Regions from separate parts of the Paenibacillus sp. FSL M8-0228 genome, predicted to be linked through region 2. Evidence: riboswitches for the same ligand, from Rfam matches in the RefSeq annotation. Region 2 holds a riboswitch; each other region holds the start of a gene.
What was found. A riboswitch is a leader RNA that binds a small molecule or an ion and turns the genes downstream of it on or off. The one in region 2 is predicted to bind cobalamin.
Positions count from the first base shown of each region.

Region 1: linked by a shared signal. The riboswitch ahead of cobJ (precorrin-3B C(17)-methyltransferase) and the one ahead of MKY98_RS07030 (ABC transporter substrate-binding protein) in region 2 are both predicted to bind cobalamin.
Region 3: linked by a shared signal. The riboswitch ahead of MKY98_RS25705 (ABC transporter substrate-binding protein) and the one ahead of MKY98_RS07030 (ABC transporter substrate-binding protein) in region 2 are both predicted to bind cobalamin.
Region 4: linked by a shared signal. The riboswitch ahead of metE (5-methyltetrahydropteroyltriglutamate--homocysteine S-methyltransferase) and the one ahead of MKY98_RS07030 (ABC transporter substrate-binding protein) in region 2 are both predicted to bind cobalamin.

Region 1 is NZ_JBBOXA010000001.1:5,424,044-5,428,932, forward strand. Features, by position in the region: gene MKY98_RS24530 (sirohydrochlorin chelatase) at 1-605, opposite strand, end outside; gene cobJ (precorrin-3B C(17)-methyltransferase) at 698-2,494, opposite strand; cobalamin riboswitch at 2,806-2,991, opposite strand; gene MKY98_RS24540 (LOG family protein) at 3,049-3,603, opposite strand; gene MKY98_RS24545 (uroporphyrinogen-III synthase) at 3,806-4,657, opposite strand; gene MKY98_RS24550 (GerAB/ArcD/ProY family transporter) at 4,759-4,889, opposite strand, start outside.
Region 2 is NZ_JBBOXA010000001.1:1,534,930-1,539,818, reverse strand. Features, by position in the region: gene MKY98_RS07040 (ABC transporter ATP-binding protein) at 1-81, opposite strand, end outside; gene MKY98_RS07035 (FecCD family ABC transporter permease) at 78-1,124, opposite strand; gene MKY98_RS07030 (ABC transporter substrate-binding protein) at 1,121-2,128, opposite strand; cobalamin riboswitch at 2,336-2,527, opposite strand; gene MKY98_RS07025 (histidine phosphatase family protein) at 2,650-3,402, opposite strand; gene cbiB (adenosylcobinamide-phosphate synthase CbiB) at 3,452-4,423, opposite strand; gene cobD (threonine-phosphate decarboxylase CobD) at 4,413-4,889, opposite strand, start outside.
Region 3 is NZ_JBBOXA010000001.1:5,681,530-5,686,418, forward strand. Features, by position in the region: gene nikB (nickel ABC transporter permease) at 1-727, opposite strand, end outside; gene MKY98_RS25705 (ABC transporter substrate-binding protein) at 743-2,323, opposite strand; cobalamin riboswitch at 2,541-2,738, opposite strand; gene MKY98_RS25710 (nucleobase:cation symporter-2 family protein) at 3,496-4,803, opposite strand; gene MKY98_RS25715 (xanthine phosphoribosyltransferase) at 4,797-4,889, opposite strand, start outside.
Region 4 is NZ_JBBOXA010000001.1:5,452,183-5,457,071, forward strand. Features, by position in the region: gene MKY98_RS24665 (anaerobic ribonucleoside triphosphate reductase) at 156-2,105, shown strand; gene nrdG (anaerobic ribonucleoside-triphosphate reductase activating protein) at 2,102-2,599, shown strand; cobalamin riboswitch at 2,779-2,974, shown strand; gene metE (5-methyltetrahydropteroyltriglutamate--homocysteine S-methyltransferase) at 3,136-4,889, shown strand, end outside.

The DNA.
Region 1 (4,889 bases), 3.9 Mb from region 2:
TTGGCCCCCAATCGTACACAACGCTCCAATCCATCGGGAAAGGAAGGCTGCGTCACACCGATAAAGCTGCTCTCTACCCATGTATAAGAAAGCTTCTCCCACAGCATACGGGTGATTTTGAAAAAGTCACTGTTCGCATCTGGATCGCTACTTCCGCGTCCTAATACAAGTACCGCCGTTTCCTCGTCAGATACTTCGACAGATGCCTCTACAGCGCTATTCATCCCCGCTGGAACTGCAACCGGCCGGGCCTCTTTCAAGCGACTTTGCAGAATGCTGACGATTTTCTCGTGAACACCAATCGGACGTCCGTATACAAATTCCACCTGCGGATATTTCGCCTTTGCCCGGTCAATAGCCATCGGAATATCAATTTTGGCATGTACCGCTGCGAACAAGATAATCGGAATAAGAACGACACGCGTCGCCCCTTTCTCCACACAAGTTTGCATCCCATCAGCAATGCTGGGACGTGCCAGCTCCAAGAAACAGGTTTCCACGCACATATCCGGTACCCGATCTGCCACTGCCTGTGTAAATTCCAGCAGTTCCTGGTTCCCCTCCGGGTCCCGACTTCCATGTCCAACCAACAATATTGCATCCACTGCTGTTGTTTCCTCCTCTTGAATAGGGATAGCCTGCATGACGCCCTATTTTATATATATGCTTGTATCCCGTTCATCAGGCCTTCAGTCCATTAATCACCACAAACCGCATTCACTTCTACCGTTACTGGTGCATCTTCATGCCGGAACCCCGCAACGACACCTACACGCTTAAAAAATTTATGAAAGCGCTCATTCGGATGCCCTTTTTCCTTATATTCAGCGATGACATGCTTCACGATGTCCGTAATCTGATCACCCGGAATTCCTTCCGCTACAGGCTGAGCGGCATGAGCATTGCGGCCGAATTTTTTGCCACCGAGGAAGAGATCGTACCCACCCTTGCGATAGACGATTCCGATATCCTCCAGTACGGCTCCATAGCAGGCCATACCGCATCCGTTCAAAGCAATGCTCGTTTCCTTGGGTGCCTGTAATCCGCCAAGTACAACCTGTAAATGCTCAGCCACAGGCACAGCGTCATCCTTCTCCATATTGCAGAAGTCGCACGCCTTTACCTTAAACACATCGCCAATCGGCATGACAATGAATCGTTCATCCCGCAGCCGCCCGACCAGTTCCTCGGGGTCTGCACACGGCACGCGCAGCACGATCTGATGATCCGGCGTGTATTCCAGCTCGCCATCATCACCCGCTACCTCGGCGAGCAGCGCCATCTGACGAGCGGTGAACTTCTTGTTTCCCACACCCGGGGAAACGCCCACCTCAAATAGCGCAGGCTTGCCAAAGCCGCCTGTCGCCATCCCGGCCGCGGCCCCTGCTCCGGCCACCGCCGACGTTCCGGCGGTGCTCTTGGCGGTAGGCGCTTGCCCGCTCCAGCGAGCGTTGGCTTCGCCAGGCAGCTTGCCGCCGACAGCGAGGCGGCTTAGCGCCTCTGCCGCCAGCGATGCCGGGGCCGTGCCGGTTTGCACAGCAGTTGTTGCCTGCACAGCAGCCATCGCTTGCGGGCGTGCCTGCGTCGCAACCGCAGCGCCGCTCGCGGAGGGTCCAGCGGGCGTAGTCGGGGCTGCTCCTGCCTGCGGTGTACCCTCTTGCGCTCCCAGCGACCACGGCTCCGCTTCCGTGCGGAGACGCTGATGCGGCTTGAGCGCCTGCTCGGTCGCATCCAGCGTGTATTTGCGCTGATATCCGCGCGGAGTCACGATCAAGCCGTCATACACCGTCGTCGAGGAATTGCCGATGATTACAGTCGTCAGCATCCCGATGTCGTGGTTCAGCATATCTTCCAGCGTCGTTACAATAACTTGCTGACGTTCACGATAAGCACTCTTCACCAGCCCAACCGGAGTTTGCGGATCGCGGTAACGCAGCAAAATGGACTGCGTCTCCACAATCTGGCGGGTACGCCGGCCACTGCGCGGATTATATAATGCAATCACAAAATCGGCCGAAGCCGCTGCTTCTACGCGCTTCACAATCGTTTCCCATGGGGTCAGATGATCACTCAGACTAATTGTGCACGCATCATGCATCACTGGCGCCCCCAACAGTGAAGCACAGGACTGAATAGCCGAGATCCCCGGCACGACTTCTACTTCAACTCCGTCCTCGCGTCGCCAGCCTTTTTGCATCAGCACTTCGTACACCAGCCCTGCCATACCATAGACTCCCGCATCTCCACTGGAAATGACAGCTACCTTCTTGCCCATCTCTGCTTGGCGAACCGCCTCCTGCGCACGGCTCACTTCCTCTGTCATCCCTGTGCGTACAATCTCCTGTCCGTTCAACAGCGGACGGATCAAATCAACGTAGGTATTGTAGCCGATAATGACCTCACTTTCGGCCAGCGCATCCAGCGCCCGTTTTGTGATATGTTCCATATCTCCTGGTCCAAATCCAATCACCAACAATTTTCCTAATGGGCTCATCGAGCTCCTCCTATTCATCCTTTTCAGGGCAGCTATGCTATCTATTCCAATGATTTTTGGACATCCTGTAACTCAAAAAAGCCCCATCCTACCCGGATGGGGCTTCTATGTACGTATCTCTCATCAGACGAACAAACAGCGTAAGAAGACACGATTTGTCTTCCTCCAGCCTGCCGTTGTTTTCCATCTGTCTGTTTACGCTTCAAACGCTGCTGCACGTTCATATCCACGCAAACCTCTAGCCAACATGGAAAAAGCAACGTGTGCCTGATTTCCTGATTTCGTACACCCATCCTCTCCGCGAAGGTTAACGGTGCATACAGATCAAGGTAGGTCTCCTGGCTTGGCATCAACGGATTCTTTCGTCTTCCCCATTTTTCACGAGTGACCAATTAAAAAAATCCTCTTCCTTACAGTGGCGGGACCGCTCGGGATTTGCACCCGATTCCCTGTTACCCTTTGCTCAACCGCAAAGGCACCTTGTCTGTCCGCTATTTGATTATGGGTCTTATCATAACCTTGCCTCAATCAGTTGTGCAAGCACGAAAAAAGCTTTATTTCAAGTTCTGTGCTTTATTTTTTAACATACGTAGCAATTCGTCCGGGTCTGCGGAGATGCTCAGTAGCGCTGGATGCTCACTCCCGGTAAACCCCTCTTGCACACTATGACGCACCATTTCTACTAACGGGTCAAAATATCCATTCACATTCAGCAGCCCAATGGGCTTGCGATGAATGCCGATTTGCGCCCAGCATAGTACCTCGAACAGCTCTTCAAAGGTTCCCAAACCACCCGGAAGGGCAATAAAAGCATCGGCCATCTCGCTCATTGCCGCTTTACGCTCATGCATGCTTGCTACCTCAATAAATTCGGTAACTCCCCGATGAATGATCTCTGCATCAAATAACAGGGTGGGCATAATGCCCGTGACCTGACCGTCACCCGCCAGCATTCCATCTGCCACCTCTCCCATTAGCCCCCTGCTAGAGCCGCCATAGATCAGACGGATATGATGGCGAGCCATGGCTTCTCCCAGTTTGCCTGCTGCCTCAACATATACCGATGAATGTCCAGGTCTGGACCCGGCAAATACGCAAATAGAATTCATTAACGTCTCAGCTCCTGTCCTAAGTAGCATCGAAACTTATTCATTATATTAGATAAACATTTTCGCTATAACAAAAATCTTTGTCGATGCATGTCCAACAAAAAAAGATAAAGACCTCGTAGGCCCTTATCTTTATTTTACTCTGTATCCCGAAATATAAGTTCATTTTTTAGCATACTGCATTTATAATTTTGATCTCATTTCAATGACCATTCACGATCTTCAGACCACAGCCATGCACCGAATCGTTATGTTCAAAATATTTGCCCAGCTCCACCATCATCGCGCCCATGCGCTCTTCGGTTGGAAACACGACTCGATCAATCCCTTCTTCCACAATGGACTGTGCAGTCACCTTCCCTACGGATACAGCAATCACATCCTCACGAAAAGCTTCCAGTAAATCCTCAATTCGATTTTGCTCTCTGGCATATTGGGCCAAAAATCGAATTTGCGGACCACTCGTGAATGTAACGGCATCAACATTACGATGGATAACATCCTCCAGTAACGCCTGCAATTTTGCTTCCTCGGGTGGGATATGCTTATAAGGAAGTACCTGGCGGGTCACTGCCCCCTGCTCGTCCAGCCATTTTACCAACCGTGGGGCTGGATCGCCATGCAGCTGCAACAGCACTTCCTTCCCCTTCAGATCGTATGGGGCGAAAGCTCCTGTCAATCCGATCAAACTTCCGTCCTCGTCTCGTACTGCTGGCGTAAAGCCACGCTTTTTGAGTCCATTGACCGTCTTGTAGCCCCGCGCTGCAATGTTGGAAGATTGCAGCAACTCTATAATCTGCTCAGCCACACCCATATCCTCTGCCATATCGAACAGGGCATCCAGCCCCATGCCTGTCGTGAAGATGTACCAGTCCGGAGGGTTCTTTACCCACGATACAACAGCGTTGCGCAGCTCGATATCATCTAGAAAAACAGTGCCCTGGGCCGGACGATGTACTGGCTCCCCTCCCATCTTCACAACTAGCAGCGCCATTTCGTCTGCTTTACGGGGACCAGCAAGAGCGACTCTCTTACCTGCCATGCGTTGTGCCATTCTGTTTCCTCCCTAGTAGAAGTCGTATTTCTTTCTACCAAGTATACAATCAGAGGGGTAAAAGACAAATAAGAATTACTTTTTCGATGAATACAGGAATCTTATAAGTGGGTGTGTCCTGTTCTATCTCCCTGCCGGCTTTCTAGCTGACTACTGCTATCCCGCTCTCCGTTAGATGCCTTATCATCTCCGCCTTTCCCTTTAGATTTGGGTCGGAGCAACATCCATAGTA
Region 2 (4,889 bases):
GAACTCTCCATAGGCACGTGTCAGACCCACTACCTCTAATGCCCGATCACGCACCTTCTGTGATTCACTTTGTTCTGTCACAGCAGTCCTCCCCTGCGCAGCTTCTTGTTTCGGTACAGGAGATATGCGAAGAACGGTGCCCCAACAAAGGCCGTCATCACGCCCAGAGGAATTTCTGTGGGGGCTAACAATGTGCGAGCCGCCGTATCTGCCCAAGCCATAAAAACAGCTCCGCCGAGCGCAGATAATGGAACAATCATACGGTAATCAGGACCTGTCACCAGACGAATGATATGCGGTACAACGAGTCCAACAAAGCCAATCACGCCACACACCGAGACAGCGGCTGCTGTCAGCAGCGTGGAAATAATCAGAACAGATAGCTTCGTCGCATCTACATGAACTCCCATGTGCGCCGCCTGACGTTCACCCAAAGCCAAAATATTCAGCACACGTGCCCGGTTCCATAGAAATACCAGCCCTATGACCACATAAGGTAAAAGGATTCCTGTATATGACCAACCGCGCAGACTAAGACTTCCCATCGTCCAGTACAATATTTCATTGACCGTCTCCTTCGACATGGCTGTCAGAAAGGAAACAACCGCTCCCAGAAAGGATTGCATCACCACACCCGACAAAATGAGACTTTGTGTCGGAATTTTCCCACCTTCCCGTGCCAACGTCAGCACCATCCACAGCGTAAGCATTCCGGTCGTAAATGCCACTAGCGGCAGCGTCCATATGCCAACAAATGAAAATTGAAGGCCCCAATAAATCAGTACTGCCGCTCCTACCGAAGCCCCCGAGGATACCCCCAGTGTATACGGATCAGCCAAAGGATTACGCAGCACACCCTGAAATCCGGCTCCCGCCAGCGCCAGCGCTGCTCCTACCAACATTCCCAGTAACACTCGTGGCAATCTGACCTTCAAAATAATCTGCTCTGAGGATGTATTCCAATCCGGTGTAAACGTATCGCCTAACCACGGTAGGTGGTTAACCAGAATGCCCGTGATTTGGCTGACCGGAAGCTTGGCCGAGCCGATGCCAAGACAGAGCAGCAGCGTCAGCAACAGCAGGACAAGACCTGTCCCTCCAAAGCCGATCAGTTTACGGTTCATTTGAAAATTTCAGGATACACGCCCTTGGCCACTTCCTTGAGACCTTCCGTTACGCGTGGACCCGGACGACTGATCAAATTATCATCCACGGCAAACACCCGGTTGTGGCGAACAGCCGATATTTGATCCCATCCACTGCGAGCTTTAATGATATCACCGAGCGTCTGGCCCGTTTTGTCGTCCTTGACACTTTTGCTGTACAAAATCACGTCAGGGTTCGCAGCAATAATATTTTCCTCACTGATTTGGTACCACCCCTTCTGCGTGGCACCTACATTTTCGCCGCCCGCCAACGTAATCAGCTCGTCCATAAACTCGCCTTTACCCACTGTCCAGCCTGGTGAAAACTCGACGTATACCCGCAGCTTCTGCCCTTTACCGATATTTTTAATTCCTTCTTTTACTTCTGCTACATCTGCTCTCATCTTGTCAGTCACCGCTCTTGCTTCTCTCTGATGATCGGTGATTTTCCCATACAATTCGATGTTAGCCATGACATCTTCCACTGTCTTCGGTTCCGTTTTAAAAATCATAATTCCCATGTCGCGCAGCTTGGTCGTAGCCTGTTCACTAAGTGATATCCCTGCAAAAACGACTTCCGGGTTCGCAGCAATGATCGCCTCTTCGTTCGGTTTCATAATACCGCCCACTTTAGGCTTTTTCGTAGCTGCTTCCGGGTAATCAGAGTAGTCGGAGACGCCGACAATTTCCTTATCCAGCCCAATGGCGAACAACGCCTCGGTTTCTGCCGGGGAGACGGAAACGATTTTATCCGGCGCTTTTTTGAATGTAAATTCCTGTCCTGTTGCATCTTTAACTGTGAGCGGGTAAACCGTTTTGCCCGGAGGCTCTTGTGCGTTTACTGCCTGTCCCGGCTGCTGTGAAGAAGCCTGACCCTCTTTATTTTCTGCATTTTTTCCATTAGCGCCACATGCACTCAGCACAACTGCCAAAATCAGAGCCAATAGACCTGTTGTCCACACCTTTATTTTTTTTCCTGCCATGATTTGCACCCCTTCATAAATAAATCGTTAAGAGCGTTACTTGAACATCATCAGATATCTTCTAAATCTAGCCTTCTTTTCCTATCAAAAACCCCCGCATCCTCATATCAGGACACAGGGGTCACGTTAGCGCAGATCGTGCGCAGGCGGCAGCTTCTTTCCGCATGGACAGTCACTGCGAACACGTCATCCTTTCCTCGAAGGATTATGGTGACAGGCGGACGGGCAGGTATCCTGACTTATGGTAAAATACATGTCCTGAAATTCTTTCATATGCTTAGTAACATATAAAGAGGACTAACGGGCATGTTTCCATTTACAGTGGCGGGACCGCGCCGGATTCACACCGACTTCCCTTTTAACAGCGCAGGGAGGGAAACCATAGTTTCATCACGCTGCGCCGACCTCGTCTGCTGGATATTTGATGTAGTGGTAGTCAAGCCGTTCTTTTACTTGATGATTATAGGTTAAAATGAGGCGGCTTACAACCCAAACAGCCTCTTTATCCGCTGGTGTCTAACCTAATGAGGAAGCATTTCCGCTATGTAATTGTGCGGTCCTGCCAGCCTCAATTGAATCCTTAATGCTTCTCCCGGCTTCGGATTCAGACTCCAAAAATCATGGCCCGGTATCAGCATGCAAGCTAGCTGACGAATTACGCCACCATGCGTAACGACCAAAACAGAGGGCGACGTAGCAGTCAAATCCATGGGTTGAACTTCCATAGCAACACGCCATTCATACAGAGAGTCAAGAAATTTGCGCAGACGATTTACAAAATCTGTCCAAGACTCTCCACCAGGTGGGGTGATCCGTTGCGGCTCATCAATCCAAGCCCGATACAACGACACATCCTTGAGCATGTCATACGTTTTTCCATCCCACTCGCCAAAATGAAGCTCTCGCAGACATGGTTCCATCATAGGAGGCATAGTAGATAGGGAACGCCCAGACGTCAACTCTGATTCCGGCACAATGATCTGCAAGGTCTGGCGACATCGCATTAAGTCGCTGCAATAGATTCGAGCAAAGGACTGACCTTGCAATTTTTCCTGCAAAGGCTTTAATTCCTGCTCTGCCCCCGGTAGCAAACCTAAGTCGGAGTGTCCCAGATATCGACGTTCCTTGTTCCATAAGGTTGTGCCGTGACGAACTAACACGAGCTCCATATCCCAATGCAGATCTTCTTTAGCATCATACGGCACCTTATCCTCCTGTGAGTTCGGTCTTTGTGCGTATTCTACTGTCCTTTTTGCTGCTATATCTTGTTTCAAGAAATGTCACTTCCTGCTCGATCATTATTCAGTGTGTCACTCCTCACCCTCACCGCACCCATCCCAAGGCAAAACAACCTGCGGCTCCTAACAAACACAATCCTACAAACATACTGGACACGGCGAACATCAGCTGGATCGTATGCCGTATATCTTTCGACTCTAGCGGTCGTATCCAATCCCCCATGTATGCACGAAAGGAGCGCACGCCATGATACACATTATATCCTCCAAGACGAATCCCCAATGCACCAGCAACAGCCGATTCCGGGAAGCCACTGTTCGGACTTGGGTGCAGACGAGCGTCTCGCTTGACTGTGCGCCAGCTTCTTGCAGCATCTCGTTTGTACATCCACGCCGCTATCACAAGCATTGCCGCTGTCAGGCGTGCTGGAATGTAGTTAGCCACATCATCTAGACGTGCTGAAGCCCAGCCTAAATGCAGATACTTTTCATTTTTGTAGCCAACCATGGAATCGAGCGTATTCACAGCACGATAAGCCAGCGCCAAGGGTGCTCCCCCGATCAAGGCATAAAAAAGCGGGGAAATAATCGCGTCCACGATATTTTCAGCGACCGTTTCAACCGTACCGCGTACAATCTCAGGCTCATCAAGTTGCTGCGTATCCCGCCCGACTATCATGCCCAGCTCCCGCCGTGCCGCAGCCAGGTCATCCGCCTGCAACGCTCGGTAGACTGCCATTCCTGCATCCTTTAGTCCTTTGGAAGCAATCGTGGTCGCAATCAGCACTATTTCTGCGCCGACAGATAACCACGGATGAATCCAGGCAAGCAATTGCAACAGCGCCCAGGCGAGCGCAAAGGAGCCTCCCGCCACAATGAGTGGAAGCAGTATACCCGCACGTTTCAGCCCCCGGTCACTTCGGACCTGGCGGCGAATCAATTTTTCCAATGCCGAAATGGCATGTCCCATACCGATGACTGGATGCGGCAACCACCTCGGATCACCGATCATCCTGTCCAAAAGGTAGGCTGCCAGGATAATCAAGCTAACTGTCACGCCGCTGTTCCTCCTCCAGCACTTCACCCAATACAGATAGCAGCCTGTCGTTGGCTTCTGCATCCTTGACCGCAATCCGAAAATGGCTCGTCGTCAGTCCCGGATACATAGCACAGCTACGTATAAGAACTCCGCGTTGTCCAAGCGCCTGCTGAATAGCCGATGCACTCCACGTACCCGGCGCCCTTGCCAGCACGTAATTGGCTTCACCGGGAACGACACCGCAGCCCCATTCCGCCAAGGCGGTTAACAGACGGTTGCGCTCCGCAGCAATCAGCTCCTGTGTTTGGTGCTCATATGCTTGCCCACTTCTCAAACACGCCTCGCCAGCCAGCAACGCCAATCCATTCACACTCCAGGTCACCTGTTTGGCCGTCATTCGCCGGATATAGTCCGGATGAGCAATCGCACAACCCAATCGTAGGCCAGGAATGGCATAAAATTTGGTCATTGACCGGATCAAAAT
Region 3 (4,889 bases), 4.1 Mb from region 2:
ATAGATTGGTACCTAGCAGTGTAATTATAGGCAGAACCGCATGCCTAAATATCTCAAAAAACAGGATATGCAAACGTGAAAAGCCTCGAGCCTTCGCTGCTTTCACAAAATTCCGGTCACCCAGCTCCAGCATTTGAGCGCGCAGTACGCGTGCTTGCACAGCTCCCAAACCTGCGCCAAGAGTCAGCGCTGGGAGCACTAGATGTGTCCAGTCCTCCCTTCCCATGGATGGGAGCCAGCCCAAGCGAACGGAGAATAGATAGATCAACAGAAAACCAAACCAAAAAGAGGGGATCGACGATCCCAGCAGGGCGAACAGCCTGCCCAGACGATCCAGTGGGCCGCTGATTTTTAGCGAGGCAGCCAGCCCCAGCCCCAGCGTAAGCACCGTCATGACGGCGAAGCCCGCAGCAGCTAGCTCCACAGTAGCGGGCAGTCTGTTCCACAGTTCGGCTAGCACCGACTCCTTGGATACATACGAAGTGCCCCAATGCCCTGTGGACACATCCCGCAGCCAGTTCACATATTGAATATGAAGCGGTTCGTTTAAGCCCAGTTCCTTTCGTAGCGTCGTCAAGGCTTCCTCAGAGGCAGGGATATTATGCGCGGTGAGCAAAATGGTAGCAGGGTCTCCAGGGGCCAGCCGCATCAGTACAAAAGTCAGCGTGGATACCACGAATACAATGATAAGCAGCTGCGCCACACGTTCCAGTATAAAACGAATCATAGGATACGCAGCTCGTTATTCCGCAATATCGGATTGCGTCGTAATGTAGTAATACTCGATCGGATGGGGTGTAAAACCCTCCACCCCTTTTTTCACGCCAAACACATTATCAGGATGCACAATGAACGACTGTGGCAAATCCGTATTGATGATATCCAGCGCTTGTAGTGTCATGGCATTACGCTGCGCTGTATCCTTCGCCAGCTTCAGGCTGTTCAGAATACTCTCTAGCGGTTTGGAACTATAACGGCTTACATTGGCTTCGCTTTTCGAAGAATAAAACATGTCCATAAAATATTGCGGCTCTCCTGTATGAGCAGTAAGCATACTGTACATAGCAAAATCCCAATCGTTTTTGGTCAACGCCTCGTCGATATTTTCCACCTTGCGAATCTTGACCTGGATTCCCTCTTTCAGCAATTGGCTTTGGATGACCTCAGCCATAACAGAGAGCTCCGGACGCTGAGGGAAAGTCAGCAGCGTAACCTCGAACGGCTTGCCTTGCTTAGTCCATGTCCCTTGGGCGTCCTTCTGCCAGCCATCCTTCGTCAACAGTTGCTCTGCCGTTCCGTCCAGCGCTTTACGCTCAACTTTACCGAAGGGAAGAATGCTCGGGAACGGGCTGCTTGCCTCCGTACCGAAGTCCCTCATGACGGCGCTCACAATCGATGCGCGTGGAATCAGGCTGTCCACCACCTTACGGTTCGCCACATCCTTGAATACTGGCGATTCCATATTGTACACGATCATATGGGTGCGCAAGGACGGAGCTGACAGCACTTGCAGCTTGCCGTTCTTTTTCAGTACCTCTGCGTTATCAACCGGAATATCCGTCGCTACGTCCACCTCGCCGGATTGCAGCGCCATCAGGCGCGAATTCCCGTCCGTAATGAACTTCATCGTCGCTTCAGCCAGTCGTGCCTTCTCGCCCCAATATCCGTCATAACGCTCCACGACCAACGATTGGTCCTTGTTGAACGCTTTGATTTTAAAGGCGCCTGTCATCGCTGGGTAACTCTGTTCATCTTTCATCGATGCCACATCCAGTACAATCGTCGATGGATCAGCTAGATTAGACACCAACGCCGCATTCGGCTGGTTTGTCGTGATCTTCAAGGCCAGCGGGCCGCTTACATCAATGGACTTCACATTCAGTAAATCCTTCGCCAGATGGCTTTTCTCAATAGAGCGTAACAAAGACGCTTTTACACTTGCTGCACCCATACTTTTTCCATTATGAAAAGTGACTTTATCCTGCAAGCTGAACGTCCAAACTGTAGGGCTATCCTGCTTCCACTCCTTTGCCAGCCAAGCCACAGGCTCCAGCTTTTCATTCAAACGTACCAGTGTCTCACCTGCACCGGATCGCATCACATCCCAGCTATTATCTCCATGCGGGTCAACGCCTGACGGTTTCCATGTATACGCCATTACCAGCTTTTTATCTGTCGCTGTTTGTTGTGCTGACGCGTTTTCACCCTTGCCGGAGCTATCCGACGTCCTATTGCTGGCACATCCCGAAAGAGCCATAACTGCCAGCAGCAGCATCACCCCTGTACATATCAACCATGAACGCCTACTACGACTGCTTATCATTCGATGAATCCCCCTCTATCTTGTAAAATCGCATAAACCTAACGCAAAACGCGAAAAAAGCATTCCAGACCACTTAATTAGCAGTCAGAAATGCCTTCAATATAAAATGTCAGAACTCACCTCGAAGCCAACTCCAAAAACATAGAAGGGATCAGATCGGTTTCAGACATTCCGTATGCAGCACGCCTAACCACCTCCCCAGCATCCCGTGGGTCTGACAGTGATGTCAAAACAGGCAGGTCTCCTGACTCCAGGCGTATCTTTCAGGCCTTCCCGGTTCTTCACAATTCCAGTGGCTGTTCTGAAAGCTCCAGCAGTATCCTGCTGATGCCTGTATACAGTGGCGGGCCCGTGTCGGAATCAACCGAACTTCCCTTTTAAGTGAACATGCTCAACAACTATGTACATCGTCTCTACGAAACCCCATACATAGAGTTGTCCGGCTCACACCTGTTTTCTTCCTTTATTTCTTTTCATTACGATCTTATTTTGTTGTCACAGGCTTGTCAATAAAGGCTGCACAATAATTTAAATTTGAACGATAAGGTAGAAACAAGACATAACCTCCAATTGCGTGCACGCAATTGAAGTGTTAAAATTAGGTATAGAGTAAACCACCGTGTCCGTATACTAAAAAGAGTCTTCGCCGCGCCAACGGCAAAGACTCTTAGGACTTGAAAGGCTGTGGATCACCACCACGGCGCGCTGCATAACTAAATGTCAATGCAAACGAAACCCACCGTTAGGGGCCAACCTAATTACGCGGTGGGTTTTCGCTTGTTCCGAAATTTTCGACGTAGCCAGCGATAAAGTTTACGAATACTAAACGCCAGGCTTAGTAACGTAACCATCCAACGCAACACATCGTAGCACGACACAAGGTTGACCATCGGCTTCACCCCCTTTCGGGAAGCTGCACCGTGGTCCGAAAACATCCACCACTATTCAAAATCCATAAGGTAAATTATACCATAATATCGCCCGCTGCTCTAGCAAATTCTTCTAGTAAGTAAACTGGAAAACGCACCAAATTAGAGCTACCCATTTCATTCCGCAGTTTATCTATATATCCCCAGACAGCAAGGGGATATACTATCTGGATAACCCCATGCCAAACAGCCGGAAAAGAGGCATACGTCCTCTCTCCGGCTATCTTTATTTATTTCTAATCATCAAACCTTCTGTGGAACCTCCTGAACCGTCACGCTTTTGACCGATTCCCCTTGTTTTCTCGTCAAAACGATGTTCAAGACAATCGCTGTAATCGAGCCCGAAACAATACCATTTTGCAACAACATTTTGGCAAAGCTCGGCAGCTGGTCGAACATTTGTGGCAGAACGGCAGAACCTAGGCCCACAGCAATACTGCATGCTGCGATCAGCAGATTGCTTTCCTTTCGCAGATCCACTTCTGACAAAATAGACATGCCTGATGCAGCGACCGAGCCAAACATGACGATCATCGCCCCGCCCAGCACAGCGTTAGGAATCACTGTCGTTAAAGCAGCCAGCTTAGGCAGCAAACCGAGAACAACCATGATACCGCCCGCAGCAAAAATAACGTTCCGCGATTTGACGCGTGTGAGCGAGATCAGACCCACATTTTGCGAGAAGGCTGTATAAGGAAACGCGTTAAAAATACCCCCAAGCATAATCGCAAGTCCTTCCGAACGGAGTCCATTGACGATCTGCTTTTGCTCTACCTTTTGATCAATCGCCTTGCCTACTGCCAGATAAACACCCGTAGACTCGACCATGCTGACAATATTGACGATAATCATCGTACAAACTGCCATAATGCTAAACTCTGGCTTACCAAAATAAAATGGCTGCGCAACACTCACCCATGACGCATCTGCCACGGGAGCAAAATGCACCATTCCCATCGCATAAGCAACCACCGTGCCTGCAAACAGACCGATGAGCACGGAAATCGAGCGCATAAAGCCCTTTGCCAACCGATTCACAAGCAGAATAACCAATAATGTAACCAGCGCCAGCAGCAAATTACGCGGCTGTCCAAAATCCGCGCTGCCCTGGCCACCTGCTACATTGTTCATCGCCACCGGAATAAGGGATAGACCGATAATTGTAACGACCGAACCCGTAACGACCGTCGGGAAAAAGCGTAGCAGCTTGCCATACAGCGGTGCCGCAAGCACCACGAATATACCAGACAAAATAATGGCACCGTACGCTGTCGCCAAATTTGAGGTCGAAGCAATCGCGATGATAGGCCCTACTGCCGTAAACGTACAGCCTAAAATGACAGGCAGTCTACTACCGAAAAAGCGTGTGCCCATAATTTGTAATAACGTAGCAATCCCGCAAGTGAACAGATCGGCAGCCACCAAATAAGCCATCTGGGCTGGAGTCAGGTGCAATGCTCCCCCTACAATTAGAGGTACAGCAATGGCTCCAGCGTACATCGCCATGACATGCTGGAAGCCCAGTGCGAATAACTTTTGTTTACTTAACATCCCACATTCTCCTTAACAGGAGCAATTACTACGCCAGCTTCCTCTATAAAATCGACCTCGCCTGGTGCCATGGAAGCGATACGCGC
Region 4 (4,889 bases), 3.9 Mb from region 2:
GTGTCGGCCGCTCTTGCTAATGTGACAATAGTCACATACTCCCGATGTATACGTATATACAATATATAGATCGAAACAATTGGTTATCACTAGATATCATCAATATGTTGTTTTTGTGAAAAATATATATATTTTACTATATGGAGGGTTTTACGATGAAGGTGCTGGAGGAACATCAATTATACGACATCGGCGAGCGGGTCATTGGGGCACAAGATCTGGACATGCTGCGGGAGAATGCAAATTTGAATGGAGAATCGTTCAGCGGCAAAATGAGCAAGCTTGGGTCCGAGTATGCCAAATGGTATGCGCGCCTGCGGGTACTTCCGCCTGAACTGACGAACGCGATTGATCACGGATATGTATATGTTCACGATTTGGACCAATACGCACTCGGAACTACGAATTGTATCTTTATCCCTTTTGGCCGGTTACTACAAGACGGATTCAATACAGGCAATGGCTCTGTACGCACACCGCAAACGATTATGTCCGCCATGGCACTAGTTGCCATCATATTCCAGTCTCAGCAAAATAGCCAATTCGGAGGTGTCTCCGCCAATAAAATAGATTGGGACCTTGCCCCATACGTTGCCCGGTCCTTCCGCAAGCATCTGCGCAAGGGACTTCGGCTGTTCGAGGAAGAGATAGAATCTAGTCTGACTGACGATGAACTACATATGGCCAATCCCCATTTGCAAGAAGCCTGCCCTCGTTCATACGCATTCGCTCGCGAAGAGACGGAGACGGAAACCCGACAGGCTGCTGAATCGCTCATTCATAACCTGAACACCATGAGCAGTCGCGCGGGTGGACAGATTCCATTCACTTCACTGAATTACGGAATGTGCACGTCTGCTGAGGGACGGCTTGTTACTCAATCGCTGCTGGAGGCCACGATTCGCGGCTTGGGTAGCGGGGAAACTCCTATTTTTCCACAGCATATTTTCCAATGCAAAGAGGGAATCAATCAGGCAGAAGGCGACGTCAATTATGATTTGTTCTTACGGGCGGTAGAATGCTCTAGCAGACGGATGTATCCCAATTTTGTGAATGTGGATGCCACCTTCAACCTGCCTTTTTACCGTGCTGATGACCCGGATACCATTATAGCGACAATGGGTTGCCGTACCCGCACCATTTCTGACCGTTTCGGTAGAAATCGGCAGAGTGGCAAGGGAAATCTCTCTTTCAATACCATTAATCTGGTGCGGCTTGGCATTGAGTATGGTATTTGCACAGGCAAACGCCTGACACCTGACCGTGATCGCTTTGATGCGAGACTAGAAGAAGTTATGCGCATTGCGGTGGATGGCTTAATCCATCGCTATCAAATCCAGACCAGCCAGCCGGCCAAAGCCTCGGACTTTATGATGCGCGAAGGGGTATGGGAAGGTGGAGAACAACTAGAGCCAGATGATAAGGTGGGAAGCATACTAAAACACGGTACGCTTTCGATCGGATTCATCGGACTGGCTGAGTGCATGAAGGCACTATACGGGAAACACCACGGGGAGGATGATTTCGTATACCGAGAGGCACAGCGAATCATTACTTCTATGCGCGTGTATTGCGATCGAATGAGTGAATATCACAATTTGAATATTACATTGTTCGCTACGCCTGCCGAAGGTCTGTCGGGCAAGTTCACCTTGCTGGATCAACGTGATTTCGGGATTATTCCTGAGGTAAATGATCGAGAATATTACACGAATTCTTTTCATATTCCCGTGTATTACACGCTCCCGGCTGCTCGTAAAATCAGCTTGGAAGCTCCGTTCCATAACCTATGCAACGCTGGTGCGATATCATACATTGAGCTGGACGGTAATGCGCGGAATAACCCGGATGCGTTTCTTAAAATTGTTCAATACGCGCTGCATCAGAATATCGGCTACTTTTCCATCAACCATCCGGTGGATCGTTGTACGGAATGCGGTTATGAAGGGATTATCGGGACAAGCTGCCCCCAATGTGGCACAGATGAGGAGCACACACACTTTCAGCGCTTACGTCGGGTAACCGGATATCTGACAGGAGATTATACCGTTCGATTTAATGCTGCAAAACAGGCAGAAGTTCGAGACCGGGTGAAACATAAGTGAATTTATGTGGCTACATTCCGGAATCTCTGAATGAAGGATACGGCCTGCGTACCGTCGTGTTCATTAGCGGTTGCCGTCATGCCTGTCCCGGATGCTTTAATCCAGCGTCGTGGAGCTTCCGTGCAGGTGAGCCATTCACCCCCCAACGACAACAGGAGGTCATTCGTGACATCATGGAAAATCCGTTGTTGGACGGACTGACTCTCTGCGGGGGAGACCCGTTTTTCTCAGCAGCAGAATGCTCGCAATTTGTGCGTGACTTCCGTGCGGCCTGTCCCGACCGAACTGTGTGGGCTTACACTGGCTTTGTCTATGAAGATCTACTCACAGATCAGGAGCGACAAAAGCTAGCACTTTTGTGCGATGTGATTGTGGATGGTCGCTTTGTAGAACAGCAAAAGGACCTGACCCTTCCCTTCCGGGGCAGTCGCAACCAGCGTCTGGTAGATGTAAAAGCCAGCATTCAGGCAGGTTACACCGTTTCATTGACTTAAGGCGAAGGTTACTCGGCAAATGCTATATCTAATCTAGGACAAGTCTCCATCATGGATGAGGCTTGTCTTTTTTTGCATATCCCTAACAGATTCCATTGCAGTTTCTATTGCGCATCCTGCAAGTTTCACTTATGATGGTGAACAAGTATACGAGTGCATAATTATTCGTCATACCTTAACCGCATAGCTTGGAGATAGGTGTCTGTTCTATTCAGATCAGGCTTAAAAGGGAAGCCGGTGCAAATCCGGCACGGTCCCGCCACTGTAAACGGGGAACTTTCAGCTGTTCATACAACCACTGGTCCACAGACCGGGAAGGGATGCTGAGAGTCATGATCCGTAAGTCAGGAGACCTGCCTATTTTAACAACATCGCAAGTACCTACGGAAGATAGGGAGGTGTTAAGAGCAGTCGCCGTATTTTTGATTTTTTAATCACGGAGGCATTCTTTCCCCTACTTATTTTTAACTCTGGGGGGAAGAATGCCTTTTTTGGTACGTAAAAATAAAACAGCCACCCACTAGGAGGAAAAGTACATGTCCGTCATTGAATGGCCTGAATTGTCCGGCTTAATTAGCAGTAATCTAGGATATCCGCGTATCGGCGAAAACCGGGAATGGAAGAAAGCACTGGAACGCTTCTGGAACGGCAGTATTAGCGAAAGCGAACTGCAAACGGAAATGAAAAGATTACGGTTGGAGCATCTGAGCAAGCAGCGTGACAAGGGGATTGATCGCATTCCTGTCGGAGACTTCTCCTATTATGATCACATGCTGGATACATCTGTGATGTTTGGTCTCGTACCCGAACGGTTCAACCATCGTCCCGCAGGTCCGATTCCTCTGTCCGTGTATTTCGGGATCGCTCGTGGACAGAAGGGAGCAACCGCCAGTGAAATGACCAAATGGATGAACACCAATTATCACTACATCGTTCCTGAATTGGCAAACGCAGTCCCGGTGTTCACTGAAAATAAACCTTTACGGGCTTATCGTGAAGCAAAACAAGAGCTAGGCATTGATGGGAAACCGGTCCTCATCGGCCCCTATTCATTCGTTACCCTTTCCAAAGGCTATGATCGCAAGGAGCTTGCTTCTATTATAAGAACCTTCCTGCCTTTATACACCCGTGTCCTGTCTGAACTAGCAGCAGAAGGTGTTCAGTGGGTCCAAATCGATGAACCTGTCCTGACCACCTCATTCCCAGTAGAGGATCTGGACATTATTCAGGAAGTCTATGAAGCTTTGGCCCAAGCTGCGCCCTCTTTAAATATAATGCTGCAAACTTACTTTGGCAGCCTGGACCATTATGAGCGTCTGTCCGCACTTCCGGTACAGGGACTGGGTCTTGATTTTGTGTATGATGATGGCGAAAATCTCCAGCATATATTGCAGTATGGTTTCCCTAAAGGAAAAACGCTGGGCGCTGGGGTCATTGACGGGCGCAATATATGGCGCAGCGACCTTAACGCTGTGGCTACCCTGCTGGGTCAGTTAGCAGAACAGACCACTGCCGAGCAGCTTATCGTACAGCCATCATGCAGTCTGCTGCATGTGCCAGTCAGTCTGGAAGCAGAGCACAAGCTGGATCGAGAACTGGTGCAAGCGCTGGCTTTTGCCGATGAAAAGCTTGAGGAAATCGCCGTCCTGACGGCTGCACTTGGCAAACACGATCCATCCGCACTCACCAAGCTTGGACAAAGTGCAGATGCGGTAGCCCGTTTCAACAGCTCAGCGGCACGCGTACAAACAGCTGACGATCTGGCTGACTTGCTGGCAAAGGAGCCTCTAACACGCAGCGTTCCTTTCGCCGAGCGTCGTGAGATTCAGCAAAATAAGCTGAAGTTGCCTCCACTGCCTACGACGACCATTGGTAGCTTCCCGCAAACCGCCGAGATCCGCAAGGCCCGCCTGCACTATCGCAAAGGAGAATGGTCTGCCGAGCAATACCGGACGTTCATCCAACAGCAAATCAAGGAATGGATTGATATTCAGGAGGACATTGGCATTGACGTGCTTGTACACGGGGAATTTGAGCGGACCGATATGGTTGAATTTTTTGGCGAAAAGCTGAATGGCTTTGCTTTTACACAAAACGGATGGGTGCAGTCCTACGGCTCCCGCTGTGTCAAACCGCCGATTATATACGGAGACGTCTCCTTCGATCAGCCCATGACTGTGGAAGAAACGGCATTCGCTCAATCGTTAACTTCCAAGCCTGTTAAGGGAATGCTTACAGGCCCTGTGACCATTTTGAACTGGTCTTTTGAACGCAATGATATTCCGCGTAG